DNA from 4 places in the Peribacillus sp. Hz7 genome. Region 4 is predicted to be linked to each of the others. Evidence: riboswitches for the same ligand, from Rfam matches in the RefSeq annotation. Region 4 holds a riboswitch; each other region holds the start of a gene.
What was found. A riboswitch is a leader RNA that binds a small molecule or an ion and turns the genes downstream of it on or off. The one in region 4 is predicted to bind thiamine pyrophosphate.
Positions count from the first base shown of each region.

Region 1: linked by a shared signal. The riboswitch ahead of thiC (phosphomethylpyrimidine synthase ThiC) and the one ahead of thiT (energy-coupled thiamine transporter ThiT) in region 4 are both predicted to bind thiamine pyrophosphate.
Region 2: linked by a shared signal. The riboswitch ahead of tenI (thiazole tautomerase TenI) and the one ahead of thiT (energy-coupled thiamine transporter ThiT) in region 4 are both predicted to bind thiamine pyrophosphate.
Region 3: linked by a shared signal. The riboswitch ahead of ACE199_RS04420 (LuxE/PaaK family acyltransferase) and the one ahead of thiT (energy-coupled thiamine transporter ThiT) in region 4 are both predicted to bind thiamine pyrophosphate.

Region 1 is NZ_JBHHJV010000011.1:61,552-65,890, reverse strand. It holds gene ACE199_RS15225 (branched-chain amino acid ABC transporter permease) at 1-186, shown strand, start outside; gene ACE199_RS15220 (branched-chain amino acid ABC transporter permease) at 191-1,198, shown strand; gene ACE199_RS15215 (hypothetical protein) at 1,200-1,379, shown strand; gene phaZ (intracellular short-chain-length polyhydroxyalkanoate depolymerase) at 1,434-2,327, shown strand; TPP riboswitch at 2,395-2,509, shown strand; gene thiC (phosphomethylpyrimidine synthase ThiC) at 2,630-4,339, shown strand, end outside.
Region 2 is NZ_JBHHJV010000011.1:117,168-121,506, reverse strand. It holds gene thiO (glycine oxidase ThiO) at 1-886, opposite strand, end outside; gene tenI (thiazole tautomerase TenI) at 870-1,487, opposite strand; TPP riboswitch at 1,580-1,689, opposite strand; gene ACE199_RS15485 (ATP-binding protein) at 1,763-3,022, opposite strand; gene ACE199_RS15480 (hypothetical protein) at 3,429-3,557, opposite strand; gene ACE199_RS15475 (hypothetical protein) at 3,969-4,106, shown strand; gene ACE199_RS15470 (zinc-dependent alcohol dehydrogenase family protein) at 4,304-4,339, shown strand, end outside.
Region 3 is NZ_JBHHJV010000002.1:180,191-184,529, forward strand. It holds gene ACE199_RS04415 (acyl-CoA reductase) at 1-922, opposite strand, end outside; gene ACE199_RS04420 (LuxE/PaaK family acyltransferase) at 919-2,007, opposite strand; TPP riboswitch at 2,092-2,201, opposite strand; gene ACE199_RS04425 (glutamate-5-semialdehyde dehydrogenase) at 2,308-3,555, opposite strand; gene proB (glutamate 5-kinase) at 3,577-4,339, opposite strand, start outside.
Region 4 is NZ_JBHHJV010000004.1:249,164-253,502, forward strand. It holds gene guaC (GMP reductase) at 111-1,094, shown strand; gene thiT (energy-coupled thiamine transporter ThiT) at 1,303-1,878, opposite strand; TPP riboswitch at 1,984-2,086, opposite strand; gene ACE199_RS08790 (cation diffusion facilitator family transporter) at 2,320-3,198, shown strand; gene ACE199_RS08795 (ATP-binding protein) at 3,576-4,339, shown strand, end outside.

The DNA.
Region 1 (4,339 bases), on a different contig from region 4:
TTTATCGTCGTTGTCATTGGCGGGATGGGGAATATTACAGGTTCCATCTTAGCAGCTACGCTTGTTGGACTTATTGGTTCCTTTATGGCTTATTATGTCCCAGAGCTTTCGCTAGCCGTTAATATGCTGATTATGGCTGTTGTTTTACTAGTTAGGCCGCAAGGATTGTTTGCGCTAAAGGGGTGATGAGGTGAGAAGGAATAGATTTACTGATAAAGAGTCTCTGCTATTTTTGATTATAGGTATCGCTTTATTCGTATTTCCGTTTATTTATGAAGATCGAAGCATGTTAATCCTTTTTACACAAATTTTTATCTTTGCGATTTTTGCGATGAGCTATGATATTTTACTTGGTTTTACCGGCATTGTTTCTTTTGGGCATGCAATGTTTTTTGGCATTGGAGCTTACTGTGTGAGCGTTATGTTAAAGCATTATGAACCAACGATGCTTCTTGTTACTGGGGCGATTATTTTGGGTGTTTTGTTTTCTTTAATCATCAGTTTTGTTGTAGGGTTGATGACGCTTCGTTTAAAAAGTCATTATTATGCGATGTTGACGCTGGCTCTTGCTGGTCTATTTCTTGTCGCTGCAGAAAAATGGAGGACCCTTACGTATGGAAATGATGGATTTACGTTTCGAGTTCCTGAGTTTTTCCATAATCGACTTCACTTTTATCTTGTTTGTCTTGTGCTGATGATCATTGTCTATTTTGGATTAAAACGATTTATCCAGTCTCCATTAGGAAGAATATTGCTAGCTATTAAGGATAATGAACAACGGGCAGAATCGCTTGGCTATCAAGTTTTGCATTATAAAATCATTGCTAGTATCGTAGCTGGCGGAATTGCGAGTTTAAGTGGTTCTTTATATGCGTTATCGCTGCGTTTTGTCAATACGAGTGTATTTACGATGGACATTACGCTGGATGCTTTATTAATGACGATTATTGGTGGAGTGGGTACACTAATCGGCCCTGTTTTAGGGGCGGCTATTATTGAATTGGCTCACCATTGGCTGACAGGACTTGCAAAGGTGCATTGGATTTTTGAGCGTTGGCTTATTTTGTTTGGCATTGTGTATATCCTTGCAGTAATGTTCTTTCCAAATGGGATTGTCGGTAGTGTCCGAAAGCTTGTTGCAAAAAAAGGAAAGAAGGAAGATGTGTCGACTTCAGAGAATATAGTGAAGGAGGGGTGAGATGAGCGGGCAAACAATCGTTTCATTTATCTTTCGCTTCCATCTCGCAAACACGGAAACGTTGACAGAAGAGAAGCAGTGGAGGATTAAAGTGACTCATATTCAAGACGATGATGAAATGACCTTCGAAAATCTAGATGATGCCGTAAATTTTGTAAGACAATCTCTTACGAAACGATAGAGAAAAGAAGTCGAGGGGGGTATTTAGCAAATAGTAGATGAGGAGATGAAGTGAATGAATAAAGTGGGAGTGGAACTGAAAAGAACGACTTTAGCAAATGGAGAAACATTAGGATACCGTGAAAGGGCAGGCGGAGATAAAGTGTTACTTCTTGTTCATGGAAATATGACCTCTTCTAAGCATTGGGATCTTTTAATTGATGTTATTCCTTCCTCTTATAAAATATTAGCTGTGGATTTACGAGGTTTCGGTCATTCGACGTATATACGTTCGGTTGAAAGCATCAAAGATTTTTCAGATGATCTCAAACTGTTTGTTGATCAGTTACAGCTGTCCAAGTTTAGTATGATTGGCTGGTCGACTGGTGGTGCAGTTGCAATGCAGTTTTGTGCGGATTATCCAGGGCTATGCGAGCAATTAATTTTATTAGCCTCTGTTTCAACGAGGGGCTATCCAACGTTTGGAAGCCCGGACTTGACGAAGCGACTGCAAACACAGGAAGAAGTCAGAAATGATGCTAAGACAATGACTGTACAACAAGCGTATGATACGAATAATCGAGACTTTTTGAAGTCTGTGTGGAATACTTTAATTTATACAAAGAAGCAGCCTGATGACAGGAAGTATGAGGAATATGTGGACGATATGCTTACACAGCGCAATCTTGCTGAAGTCTATCATACTTTAAATATTTTTAATATAAGTGATCAACATAATGGATTGCTTCAAGGTAGAAATCAAGTGAGGGATATTCAAATACCTGTCCTTATATTACGAGGAAGTGATGATTTAGTGATTTCTAAACAAATGGCCGATGAAATCATGGAAGATTTTCATGGCCGAGCGGTTTTTAAAGAATTGGCGGCTTGTGGTCATTCTCCATTAATCGATAATCTGGATTTGTTATGTAATGAAATTGTTCAGTTTTTAGACAATAAGGCTCAATAGACAAAATTTCCAATATTCTCTTTACATGTCTATGAATTTATTTTATAGTGTAGTAGAAAAGTTAATATTTTCATACTAGGGGTGTCCAATAAGTTGGGCTGAGAGAGAGACACGATAAAGTTTCTTAACCCTCAGGACCTGATCTGGCTCATACCAGCGTGGGGAAGTTGCTATCTGCTTTTTTTAATGGCTTTGTGCCGTTTAAAAAACTGACTACTACCGGGTTCTGTTTATACAGATCCCGGTTTTTTCATGCCGCTTGGGAATCAGATTTCGTCCTATAACTAAAGGAGGAATTGATGATGAGTGAACAAAAGAACGTCGTAATGACAAGTTTTCCAGCTAGTAAAAAAGTATTTGTAGAAGGATCACAACCAAGTATAAGGGTTCCTTTCCGTGAGATTGAACAGTCTCCAACTGTGACAGCGCGAGGGGAAGAAGTAAATCCGCCTATCCGTGTCTATGATACGAGTGGTCCCTATACGGATCCACAAGTGAAGATTGATATTGAAAAAGGTCTACCATCTGTACGGAGCGAATGGATTCGTGATCGTGAAGATACCGAGGAATATATCGGGCGTGAAATAAAGCCTGAAGACAATGGCTATAAAAATATCGATCAAGGAAAAGAATTTGTATTTCCTGGATTAAAAAGAAAGCCGCTTCGTGCAAAAAAAGGAAAAAATGTGACACAAATGCATTATGCGCGTCAAGGAATCATTACACCTGAAATGGAATACATTGCGCTACGAGAAAATATGGACGCTGAATTTGTTCGTAAAGAAGTAGCGGAAGGTCGAGCAATTATTCCTTCTAACATTAATCACCCAGAAAGTGAACCAATGATTATTGGCCGCAATTTTTTAGTGAAAATCAATGCCAATATCGGTAACTCTGCAGTGACTTCGTCGATTGATGAAGAAGTGGAAAAAATGACGTGGGCTATTCGCTGGGGAGCCGATACAATGATGGATCTCTCTACAGGGAAAAACATTCATACAACACGAGAATGGATTATTCGCAACTGCCCAGTTCCGGTGGGAACAGTCCCAATTTATCAGGCGCTTGAAAAAGTGAATGGTATTGCTGAAGATTTAACATGGGAAGTGTTCCGAGATACATTAATTGAACAAGCGGAACAAGGGGTGGATTACTTTACGATTCATGCGGGAGTACGCCTTCCATATATTCCACTAACAGCGAAACGCACGACTGGCATTGTATCTCGGGGCGGCTCGATTATGGCGCAATGGTGTTTAGCTCATCATCAAGAAAGCTTCTTATATACACATTTTGAAGAAATATGTGAAATTATGAAAGCATACGATGTTGCTTTTTCATTAGGAGATGGGCTTCGTCCGGGTTCGATTGCTGATGCGAATGATGATGCCCAATTTGCAGAGCTCGAAACGCTCGGTGAATTAACGAAAATTGCCTGGAAACATGATGTGCAAGTGATGATTGAAGGACCAGGTCATGTACCGATGCATAAAATTAAAGAAAATATGGATAAGCAATTAGATATTTGTATGGAAGCGCCGTTCTATACGCTTGGGCCATTAACGACTGACATTGCACCAGGCTATGATCATATTACGTCAGCCATTGGCGCAGCGATGATTGCTTCATACGGAACAGCGATGCTTTGCTATGTAACACCGAAAGAACATTTAGGCTTACCAAATAAAGACGATGTGCGCGATGGGGTTATTACGTATAAAATTGCCGCTCATGCAGCCGATCTTGCAAAAGGACATCCTGGAGCAGAACTTCGCGATAACGCTCTTTCAAAAGCACGATTTGAATTCCGTTGGCGTGATCAATTTAATTTATCACTCGATCCAGAGCGAGCGATGGAATACCATGATGAAACACTGCCAGCAGAAGGAGCTAAAACCGCTCATTTCTGTTCAATGTGCGGCCCGAAATTTTGCAGCATGAAGATTTCTCATAACATTCGTGATATGGAAGTAGATAAAGCGCTAGAAGAGAAAGCGGAGGAATTCCGTCAG
Region 2 (4,339 bases), on a different contig from region 4:
ACTCGATTTTCATATCGATGATGGACGGGAGCATCGTTTTTGCTTTAGCAATGAGATTCTCGACACCACCAAGACTTGCCTGTTCATTCCAATCATTTTCGACCATGCTGGCTCCAAGCACAAGTCTGCCGTTGTTTCGCGGTACAATATAGCAGTGTTCATGAAATAATGTATGCTTTAAAAGCGGCTTTTCACTTGAAACTGATACACATTCCCCTTTGACAGGAGTAAGCGTATTGGTTAAACCAAGCTGATGGAAAAAGTTTGAGCTCCATACACCATTTGCGACAACGACATATTTAGCTTGGAAATTTCCTTTGCTCGTTTTAATCGTATAGGAACTGTCTTGCTTTTGAATCGAGAAAACGGATGTATATTCAAAAATCGATGCCCCCAATACTTGAGCACTCTTTCCAAATGCTTGACAAACAGAACTAGGTAAGACATTAACATCATCTTCAATAAAAGCGGCTCCGATAATATTCGTTGAAACAGAAGATTCTTCATGTCGTACATTATCTCTGTCATACCATTTGACGGTAGGAAGGGAGAGGGTAGAACTTAGCTCACTTTTTTCAGCCTCTGAATAAGCGAGCTGAAAAATTCCGCCTTTTCTTAACTCAATATCGATACCGCTTAGCTCTTTTAGCTCATCTTGAAGCTGGAAATAGGCTAGTTGACTCTTTCTTGCAAAAGGATAGAAAATCTCAAGATCATTGCATTCTGAATGAGCTCCTAACATACCAGCTGCTGCACTTGTCGATTTACTAGCTAGTTGCTTTTCCTCAAACACGGCAACATCAATCTGTTCTTTCGCTAAATAGTAGGCGATGGAGCAGCCGATAATTCCACCGCCTATAATGGCTACTTCATAATTTGTTTTCACATGAATTCTCCTTACATAATTTAAAAAAATCTAATGCGGATGCATAGGGATTTGGTGAAGAAAAAATGCCCGACATAACCGCAATGCCGTCTGTTTTTAGTTGTTGAAGGGCGTCTACCCGAGTTGGTGTAATGCCACCAATGGCATATACAGGGATTTTTAGTGCTTGTTTCATATTGCTAATAGTATGTATGCCATTTGGAGCCAGTCCCTTTTTACAATCTGTTTCAAAACAATGTCCATATAACACATAATCCGCTCCATCTGTTTGTGCTTGTTTTGCTTCTTCTAAAGAATGAATCGAACGACCAATCCGTAAGTGCGGAAAGTTTTCTCTCACTTTTTGGATAGGAAGGCTATGTGATGGAAGATGGATATTCGAAATTTGTGTGAGTAACGCGATATCTAAGCGGTCATGAATGACGAGTTTTTCTTTGTTTACATCTGCTTGTTCTAAAAGCTGAATGAGTAACAGAACTTCATGAGCCGTTTTTGATTTTTCACGAATATGGATATAATCAACAACATTTTGAATAGAAGAAATGATACTTGTCAGTTCGCTAACTGTATGTGAATCATCTGTTACAGCAATCAGTTTCATATTCGTTTACTCCTCTTTACTAGTAGTACACGCAAAAAAACCACTAACCTTAAATAGGAAAGTGGTTTTGTTATTTGTACACAAATAAGCACAAAGAATAACGAACACTTCCCTACGCAGGTGCGAACCTGTTCAGGTTATGAGGGTTTAAAAGTAACTACTTTATTCTCAGCCCTTATCAAGGGATCCCCTAGTGAATTAATTAAATAGTTTTAAAATTTATATTTAAAATATCATAAATCTGGAAGGTGTACAATAAAAATTTAAAAAATAATTTATTGATAAATAGGAAGCTTGATAGAAAAGCAAGTTCCTATTCCTTGTTCACTTACGACTGTAATCTGGCCATTCATTTGATTAATAATACTATACGAAACCATCATTCCAAGCCCTGTGCCTTTTTCTTTTGTTGTAAAATAGGGCTCCCCAAGGCGATTGATTTGTTCTTGTGTCATACCTGTTCCTTCATCTTGAATATCGATTTGAATGGTATGCTGAGTATTGGTTTGAATAATGTGCAGTTTTCCGTTAATCCCCATAGATTCTATGCCGTTTTTTAACATATTAATTAAACATTGTTGAAACTTTTTGCGCTCTCCCTTAACGACATATTGGCCATCATCTAATAAAGATAGTTTGATTTGTATGCTGTTCATATTAGCTAAAGGGGTAATGACATTGATGGCATGCTGAATTTCCTCCGCAACATTGATTTTTTCTTCTTTTTCAAGCGCAGGCTTAGCAAATGTTAAATAATCATTAATGACTTCTGTTGCACGATCCAGTTCTTGTAGTGCAATTTCTGTATATTGTTTTCTTTTTTGGTCAGAGGTCTCCTCAGATAGCATTTGGATAAATCCTCTACTGGCGGTGAGTGGATTACGAACTTCATGAGAAATACTGGCTGCTAAATGACTAACCATTTGTAGTTTCTCTGCTTTCACTAACTTTTGAAGTATGTGGAAATTAGCTTGAATGACTTCCCACAGCAAGTTCGTAAACACCATCGCAATAATTTCAATGGAAATATATTGTACCCATAGATTTGCTTCTCTGTTTATGTCAAATAGTTGTTCAGATACCAACAGGGAGAGCAGTAAACCGATAAAAGTTAGTGAAGTGCTTATTATCACTTTATATTTTACAGAAAATTGAAAAAAATATTTAGATATAAAGAATAGTACAATAGAAAAAGAAAAGAAAGTAATACATGCTATATAAAAGCCGTTATCGCCATTTAGCCAAAAGCGAATGAATAACATTAAGAATAATAAAGGAATTCCTAATTTATATCCGCCATATAACCAACCTAGGATAAAGGGAACCCAACGAAGATCCCATACATAATAAGGCCCTGTATCAACAGGGAACATCATACAAAGAATAAGGGAGGCGATAGGGAAAATGGCAAATGTCCCTTTTTTGAAGTTTTCGAATTTATAAGAATATTTGGCGAAGTAAATCATTTGTACCAAAAATAAAGGAAGAATAGTAAATAGGAAGTTAATTAACAAATTTTTTGTTATCAAAGACATAGTTGCACCGAACTTTCAATAATTTATAACTTTAAATATTCGCTATTATTAGGTGAAATTCCTTTTGTTATTTTAAAAAAAATGGTAGAAAAATACACTTTTGTTTTCTGCTCTGTAAATGATGATGGCTTTAAAGAAGCGGAAATTGGAATTGTACTTGGTATTCCATTCTTTATTTTGCTAGTTATTATATTTGATTGTTTTTAGCCGAATGTACTCGGTATGCATATCGTTGTGTTACCCATCGTGATTTCATTTATCGTGTTTGTCGTAGTTAGTTTGTTAACGCAAAAATACATAGTGTTGCAAAAAAAGCTTAGCTATTAATAAGGGTAAATAAACAATAAAAGACTGATCACTAGCATTCTATGATCAGTCTTTTTATTATATTTTGGAATGAGCTGGATTAATTTGTTCCGAAAAATGTAATTTCATCAAAGCTATCAAAATCTTTATACACTAATTCTAATTTTTTACCTGGTGATACTCGATAAGTCAAATATCCACTTAAAGTTTTACCTTTAGCAAGCTCCACAATGGTATCCAATTCATTGTATTTAGTCGAATAAAACTGTAAATCCAGGGCATCTTTGAATTTATCGTTAATATATAGGTCTGGGAAAATCCAGGAATCTGTTTCGCTCTATAATTTTTAATGACAACATAAAGTGAGATATAAGATAACAAACAATGAAACTATAAGTTTTCCAGATGAACCGATAGTGGCACATCTTAAAAATGTATATTCGAATATAATCCTAATTCATGTTAGATCTAAACGCTATCAGTAATTTATGGTAATTAAAAAGAGGGATAATGGCAAAAATCGATCGAAAAATTTGTTATATAACAGATTTTTATTTTTAGAAATGTATTGACACAGTGGTGGTTCTGTTATATATTTTATATAACTTAAATAATTGTTATACAACAGGGGGAAGCGAAGATGGAAACGTATCGTGAAGCATATGAAAGCTATAAAAGAGCATGTGAAAATTACGGAATGGAGTCGATGACTTTTTATCATTTTGTAACACACTTAACGAAAGAACAATTGAATGAATATGATAATCAAGCTAGTTAATGAAAAAGGACGTGATGACTACGGATCTCGCAGTTGAAGCCAAATAGAAACCCTGCCCGTTTATATATAAAAACAGGCAGGGTTTAATTATGTTTGTTGAAGAAAGTTTTTTGTTCATGTTTAAAGGACTTGCGGAATATCTTTGATAAAGAAGGCGTTAACAATATGCAAATACTGTAATTAAGGGGGACAAGCATATGAGAGCTGCTCAAATTATTGAACAAAGAAAACCG
Region 3 (4,339 bases), on a different contig from region 4:
CATTTCCTCCTTTTTGTACATAGAAAACATGCGGAGAATAACAGCCTTGTTGGTCATAGCGCATCACATCCAAAGCAGCCAAATGGGCCGTCCGCAAAGCTTTAAAAGAATCCAGAGACGCCTTTGAAACAATCCCAAAACTTAGCTTGTGTCCAAATGGTAAAAACCTTTTAGTGATTGGAATCCGACTTCGTAAAGCTTCCATCGCTTCATTGCCCCCATACCCGACAACAATATCTGTTTGCTGAAAAATAAAGCGTTCTCTCTCCTCTTCGCCACCCTTCCACCAAAGAACGGCAAAGCAATCTGCTAATCTTGGTTCTATTTCCACTAAAAGCTTAGCGAACCAGCCGGCAAATAATGGCTCAGTACTCGATACCTTCCCGATATTCCCTGCTTTCACTAACAAACTAGATATAAAGCTCCATAAAGGAAGACCAGGCACATTCCCTGACCAAATATGCGTAATTAAATCAGGACTAAAAGCCTTCGAAAATCCCCCTTTTACTCTCGGTTGAAAATCATCTAACAACAATGGATTTCCTAAATCTTCAACAAGAAAACGCTGCAGTTCATGTTTTCGAAACGTTTTTAAATAAGAAGTCAAACCAAGTCTTATCATTTCTTCATCATAGCCTGTTACAATGGGCAATACTTTCTCAGCTTTTTGTCGATAAAATGAATCACGATCTAGAAGTCTATGAATCGCTTCATCAATGATATTCATTAACTCATTAACAGAAAAAGATTTTAACACCTTACGACTGCTATGCTTAATCTTGTCAATTAACCTGTTCATTTGTTCATTTGTAAGAATCGGAATCTCCACTTCTATTGTTTCCTGATTTCTTTCGAATAGAAGCACCTTTGTCTCAAATGATTCTTCTCCTATATTCGGAATATATCCAGCGATTTCTCTCATTTCTCCAGTCCCTTTGAAGCCTTTAAAAATTCTGCCATCGCTAGCGAACAGCCCTTTGCTTCTGTTCCTTCCACTCTTCCTAATAAAAGAAAACCGCCTTCCACTTCAACACCAACATCTTCTGTTAAAATCGTAGAAACAGAATTCATATTAGCAAGATCGCAATGAACAATAACGCCGCGTTCTCCTTTTGCTACTTCTTCACCTGTTAACGGATTTACCACTCGCGTTTTAATCCAACTTGGTCCTGACTTAACAGCAGGCACAGATTGATTTCCATCGTCATACAGCTGTGTACTCAGCTCGGTCATGCCGTACATATTGATACACGCTGAACGATTGACTCCTAAATATGTAGAAAGCAACTGATAAAACTCATCCAACTCTAATTCTTTAGATTGTTTTTTAAAGCCGCCCGTATCAAGAATTTTACTTCCTTTTGGTAGAGTAAAAGTTTGATTCCCACGCTCTAGTTCTTCTAAAAGGTGAACAAAGCTATAACTTGCACCTAAAAGAGCATAAGGTTCTCCAATTGCTTCAGCATTCCTCAGCTCTTTCTGTAAGCCTTCCACATCAAGCTCGTGATTTTGTATAAAATAACGGCTATCCTCTGTCCCAAATCTTTCTTTTGCGAGTTTTAAATAACGAGCTAAAGAAGAATTAGGCATCTCCTGTTCTGTTGGAAATAAGATTCCCATCCGAATCTTATCGGTATTTCCCATAAATCTTTCTTGAAAATTTTTAATCATCGACCTATCAAATATGTCTAATGTTGGATGATAATGTTTACCTCTAATTCCTTGTGTTGTACCACTTGTCATATAAACCGCTTCCGCTTGCTCCGGATCACAGCAGCTCAAAGTAACATCTTTAAAAGCATTAATCGGTACTGGCGGGATGTCTCTCCAAGTTTTCACAGTACGCGGTGTTTTTCCTTTTTGAGAACAAAAAGTTCGATAAGGAATGTTATATTGATAGTGATAGCGAAATAATTGTAAAGCCTGCTGATTAAAATCTTCCTCAGAAGATTCATTACGATTGATAAATTGAACTGTCGATTCAATCATTTCTTTTTGAGTCATCATGTTTACCCATTCCTTTCAATGTAGCCATTTATTTTCTAATAACGCAAAAAAGCACTTTGCGTACGCAAAGTGCAAAAATACAGAGTAATCCCCTTATCACTTCCCTACGCTGGCATGACCCAACAGGTTCAAACGGTCTACGGTAGATTAACCGTACTCTCAGCCTGATTCCACAGACTCCCGATATCATCTATTTTTATACAAAGAATACCCTTTCTTTTTGCAAAATGCAATCACAAAAAAACCTGTACCAGAAGTAGCGTACAGGTTTTCACTCAATCTCGTTCATCAACTATCTACTTATCCACGAATTTGTCCTTGTCCATAAATAAAATATTTAGTAGATGTTAAAGCAGGTAATCCCATTGGTCCACGCGCATGAAGCTTTTGCGTACTAATCCCAATTTCAGCACCGTAACCGAATTCAAAACCATCAGTAAAACGGGTAGAAGCATTATGATAAACAGCGGCTGCATCGACTCCATTTAAGAAAATGGCTGCATTTTCCTCATTTGTTGTGATAATGGCTTCAGAATGATTCGTACCATATTGATTAATATGCTCAACAGCTTCTATAACATCCTTCACAATTTTCACACTCAATTTTAGCGCTAAATATTCCGTTGCCCAATCTTCTTCTGTTGCTTGCTTCGCCTCTGGAAAAGCAGTACAGACCGTTTGATCTCCGTATAGTTCAATTCCTTTACCGTGAAGAACTGCTAATAAGTCCGTCCCATTTTTAGTAAACCAGCTTTCATGAATGAGCAAACTTTCAATGGCATTACATACAGATGGACGCTGTGTCTTTCCATTGATTACAATATTTTCTGTCATCTCATAATCAGCTGATTCATCAATAAAAATATGACAGTTACCAGCGCCCGTTTCAAGAACAGGTACAGTCGATTCACGAACAACGGTATCAATTAAATTTTTGCCTCCACGTGGAATCAACACATCTAAATATTCATTCAAATGAAATAATTCTTTCGCTGTTTCACGGCTTGTATCTTCCATTAATTGAACCGCATCAACTGGTAAAGATGTTTGCGCCAATGCCTTATGAATCGACCCAACAAGCGCTTGATTAGAGTAGCTTGCAGATGAACTTCCTCGTAAAATAACCGCATTCCCTGTTTTTAATGATAATGTAGCCGCATCAATCGTTACATTTGGTCTCGCTTCATAAATCATACCAATCACACCGATTGGAACACGATTTTTTTTAATAAGCAAGCCGTTTTCTTTCTCAATGGTCTCTAAGCTTTCACCGACTGGATCCTTTAAGTCAATCAGTAAACGAATAGCCGCTGACATATCTTCAATACGCTTTTCGTTTAACATAATGCGATCTAGCGTTGATTCAGGCAGACCATTTTTCTTTCCTTGTTCTAAATCTTTTGCATTTTCACTTATTAAATAATCTTTATCTACTAATAATTGATCCGCAATTTTTGCTAATGCTTCATTTTTTTCTTCTGTCGTCTTCCCATTCATTTTATAACTTGCCGCTTTAGCCGCTTTTCCTCTTACAATAACTTCACTCATTACTAACTCCCCCTTTTTAATTTAGGCTTTCACCCATTTATCTCGATGAATCACTTCAATTGCTGACATCACAAGCTCGTCTGTCCGTTTTCCCATCGCTAGTTTCAGCTCATCGACAGAATAGAGAACTTCTCCTCGGCCAAGCAATCCACTTGAACCAAACACTTCAACAACGTCCCCTTTTTCAAAATCTCCTTGAATGTCATAAATACCGGCAGGCAATAAACTGCTGCCATTCAACATTAAGGCTGTTTCTGCGCCATCGTCAACGAAGATTTTCCCTGACACTTCCGAATGAATTGAAATCCACTGCTTATTATTATTTACGGTTGTAAGCACGTCATTTTCAATATACGTCCCGTCACCGTCACCCGCTAAAATTCGCAGAAGCTTATCACGGCCTTCTCCTTTACCAATAAAGACTTTTACACCTAAAGATAGTGCTGTTTTCGCAGCTAATAATTTCGATTGCATCCCGCCTGTCCCAACGTTTGAGCCGGCTCCTTCCGCTACTTGCAGCCAATCATCCGTTACCTCTGTTAAATAATCGATTCTCTTAGCATCCGGATTCGTCAACGGATTACAATCATATAAGCCGTTAATGTCCGTTAAAATAATAAGCTGATCGGCATGAATAAGCCCACTTACAAGAGCAGAAAGCATATCGTTATCCCCAAATGTTAATTCTTCAACAGACACTGTATCATTTTCGTTAATGATTGGTAAAATGCCGCGTTCAATTAATTCTGATAAAGTCGCATGGGCATTTTTATAACGGTCTTTT
Region 4 (4,339 bases):
TCTTATAGTATAAAAAGCTTTGACAAACTGATAATAATGATGTAAATTACCCATTGGACGAACATTTTTATTTAGCATTAATTAAATATTCGTATTTAGAGGTGTAAAACATGGATAATGTGTTTGATTATGAAGATATTCAATTAATTCCGGCAAGATGTATAGTACAGAGCCGTTCTGAATGTGATACAACGGTAACTTTAGGGAAACATACATTTAAGTTACCTGTAGTACCTGCCAATATGCAGACTATTATAGATGAAAAGATTGCTATTTACTTAGCAGAAAATGGCTACTTTTATGTGATGCATCGCTTCGAACCAGAGAAGCGAGTATCTTTTATTAAAGATATGCAATCACGAGGATTAATCGCATCGATTAGCGTTGGAGTTAAAGATGAAGAGTATGAATTTATCCAACAATTAGCAGAGGAACAGCTTGTACCTGAATACATTACAATTGATATTGCACACGGTCATTCGAATGCAGTCATAGAGATGATTCAACATATTAAAAAATACTTACCTGATAGTTTTGTGATTGCTGGAAATGTAGGCACTCCAGAAGCCGTAAGAGAATTAGAGCATGCTGGTGCGGATGCGACAAAAGTAGGCATCGGGCCAGGAAAGGTATGTATTACAAAAATTAAAACCGGATTTGGAACAGGTGGTTGGCAATTAGCTGCACTGCGTTGGTGTGCAAAGGCAGCAAGCAAGCCGATTATTGCTGACGGAGGAATTCGTACACACGGCGATATCGCTAAATCGATTAGATTTGGTGCAACTATGGTCATGATTGGTTCATTATTTGCTGGACATGAAGAATCACCAGGAGAAACGTTTGAGAAAGATGGAAAACTCTATAAAGAATACTTTGGTTCTGCTTCAGAATTTCAAAAAGGCGAAAAGAAAAACGTAGAAGGCAAGAAAATGTTCGTCGAGCACAAAGGTTCTTTGCAAGATACATTAACAGAAATGGAGCAAGATCTTCAGTCCTCTATCTCTTATGCAGGTGGAAATAAGTTAGAAGCAATCCGCAATGTAGATTACGTTATCGTTAAAAACTCTATCTTTAACGGTGATAAAGTGTATTAAAAGCTTTTAAGCACCCTGGATAGTCAACCATATCCATAGGATTTTTTCATACCAAGCTGAGCGAGAGACTTTCATACTTGCTCAGCTTTTTTCATAGATTAATTTACGGCTCATTTAAGCCGCAAATCAAATGGAACAACCATATTCACGAACACTTAAAAATTAAACGATAGAAAAAGCCGGACCTATAACAGATCCGACTGAAGATTTAATACGCTTTTCTCATTAATACATTTCTTGCCGTTGAATAAAGCATGGCCACGATAATAGCAGATAGTACAAAGCATCCTAGCATATACGTACCATTATAAACGAGCGAGTAAAGCGCGACTGGTTGGCCTGGCGGCGCATACTCTCCATAAAGAATAATACCAGAAGCAAAATGACATAAAAATCGTAAAAAGCTTCCTAACAACACTCCGCTTATAATGTAAAAGTTAGCTTTCGAATAGTTTCCTTCCCTTAAGCTCACATTTACCTTATTCACATATACACCAGCGAACCCTACGACTCCAAAAGCTAAGAAATAATCTATAATCCATGAAGCAAAATGATAAGGAATGGCTCCCGTTATAATTTGCAATCCTCCTAATAAAACTCCAGTAAGGACTCCGCCTTTAACTCCCCAACGAAAGGCCATTAAAAAAACAGGAACCATCGCAAGGGAAATAGAACCTCCTTGCGGCCAAAACCTTCCCATAATCGCACCTGATACAAAATCAAGCAGCAACGCCAAAGCCGCAAAAATAGCTACTTCCACTAAAAATAGTGTTTTGTTATTCATTGTACTTCCTCCTTCTCCTAATTAGAGAAGCGAGATGAGCTGCCCGAATTGCTTTTTCCAAACAAAAAAGCAATACTAGGGCGGTAATGGATGGCCCGTATTGCTTTATATCCAAAACCACATCCCTACGCTAGCATTAACTAACAGGTTCATAGGGTCAGAACTCATTCGCTCACTCTCAGCCTCTTCGGCTCCCCTTGTGGACGTATTTAATTTTTATCCTAGGTTAGAATATACTACTAGTTTGCTCATAAAACAAGTACTAATCTTCTCTTCCTTCCTAATTAAGGATGTATTTTTAGCTGTGACCAACTTATTTTTGGCCCTACAATACAAATGCAAAGATACAATTTAAATGGATGAAGGAGACATTGTTTCTATAGACCCACTACGGTTTCATCTGATATCGTTAATACGCAAGTTTGCAATGGGGGTACAATTATGCATACAGATCAAAATTCTATTTCAGCTGAAAGAGGGGCTTATATTAGCATCCTTGCTTACATATTTTTATCAGCCCTGAAATTAACGGTGGGCTATTTCGGTCACTCCAAAGGTTTATGGGCAGATGGATTAAATAATGCGACGGATATTGTCGCTTCGGTTGCCGTATTAATTGGATTAAAAATTTCAAAAATCCCGCCAGATAAAAATCATGCATATGGCCATTTGCGTGCAGAAACAATTGCTTCTTTAATCGCTGCTTTTATCATGATTACGGTCGGTATTGATGTCATTACCGGTGCTATTGAAGATTTTTTTACAGAAGATACGCAATCACCTAACATCTTGACAGCGGTTACAGCATTATTCTCCGCGGTATTTATGTACGTTATTTATCGTTATAATGCAGCGCTTAGTCGAAAAATAAATAGTGCTTCCATTTATGCGGTTGCACAAGATAATCGATCGGATGCGCTCGTTAGTGTAGGTGCTTTAGTTGGAATTTTAGGAACCTATATCGGCATCGCATGGCTCGATGGAGTCGCTGCTATCGTTGTCGGAATTATTATTTGTAAAACAGCTGTCGAGATTTTCCTAGACGCTTCCCACTCCTTAACAGATGGATTTGATGAAGAGTTATTACAAAAAATTGGCGTGACCATTTCAAAAACAGAAGGCGTTAAGGAAATGAGCGAAATTAAAGCTCGTATGCACGGAAATGAAATTCTTGTTGAAGCAACCGTTCATGTAAACCCGCTTTTAACGGTTATTGAAAGCCATGAAATCACGGTCAAAGTCGAACAAAACTTACTATCGGAACATAATGTTAAATATGCAATCATTCATATAGAACCTTATACGACTTCACAACAGTAACCAACAGCTATTTTGTTGGTTACTTTTTTATTGGCTCTATTATATGACTTTATTGATTACTGGCTTATTATTGAATACAGCCTTTTTACTAGTTATAAAGACACAAAAAAAACGTTTTTTTAGAATTTTTGCATAATTTTCTTTAGAAGTTAAAGGATTTTCGTTTCCTATTAGCGAAATAATTGGCTCTATTATATGACTTTGTTGATTACTGGCTTATTATTGAATACAGCCTTTTTACTAGTTATAAAGATACGAAAAATCGTTTTTTTTAGAATTTTTGCATAATTTTCTTTAGAAGTTAAAGGATTTTCGTTTCCTATTAGCGAAATAGGAATAATCAACGAAAAAATCTTTTCCTGTCAATGGAGGGCGAGATGCTATTTAATAACGCTACAGCAATTGATTTCTTAATGGATCATAAAGATCGTATTATTAGCCAGTGGACGCAATTCTCCCTTTCCGGAGAAAAAGTCGAACATTTTTTCAAACTATTTATAGAAAAAATGAAAAAGCAGCAATCAACGCTTGAAGAGTGTTTAGATTCATTATCGGAAAATATTGCGACAGAACAATTGCTTCAGATTATGAGTATGGAGGAATTCACTAAAACGATTACGGCTGGAAGATCCATTATGATAGAAGAAGTACTTACCTTACATTTAACACCCTGTGATTCACTTCGTCTCATTAACGAAATTAACCGTTCACTCGATCAATTGGTTCAACAGACCATTACTTATTACGCAAAATTACAAACAAAATCGCTAGAAGAACAGTACTATTTCATTAGTCAGACACATAAAGACCGCTTGACTCTGCTCGGTCAAATGACATCTAGCTTTGTTCATGAATTTAGAAATCCATTAACATCCATTATGGGATTTATCCAATTGCTACAATCGGAACATCCAGAAGTAAAATATTTAGATATTATCTCAAGTGAACTTAATCAACTAAACAGTCGAATCACACAATTTCTAAATTTATCAAAGAAAGAAAAAGCAAGTGAATATATTGATTCCTTTTCTATTTCAAAGCTTGTCGATGATGTTATTGAATTTCTTTATCCAAGCATATTAGATGCAAATGCTACCGTTTCGTATGCCATTCCAGACGATATAATGATTAGCGGCTCTAA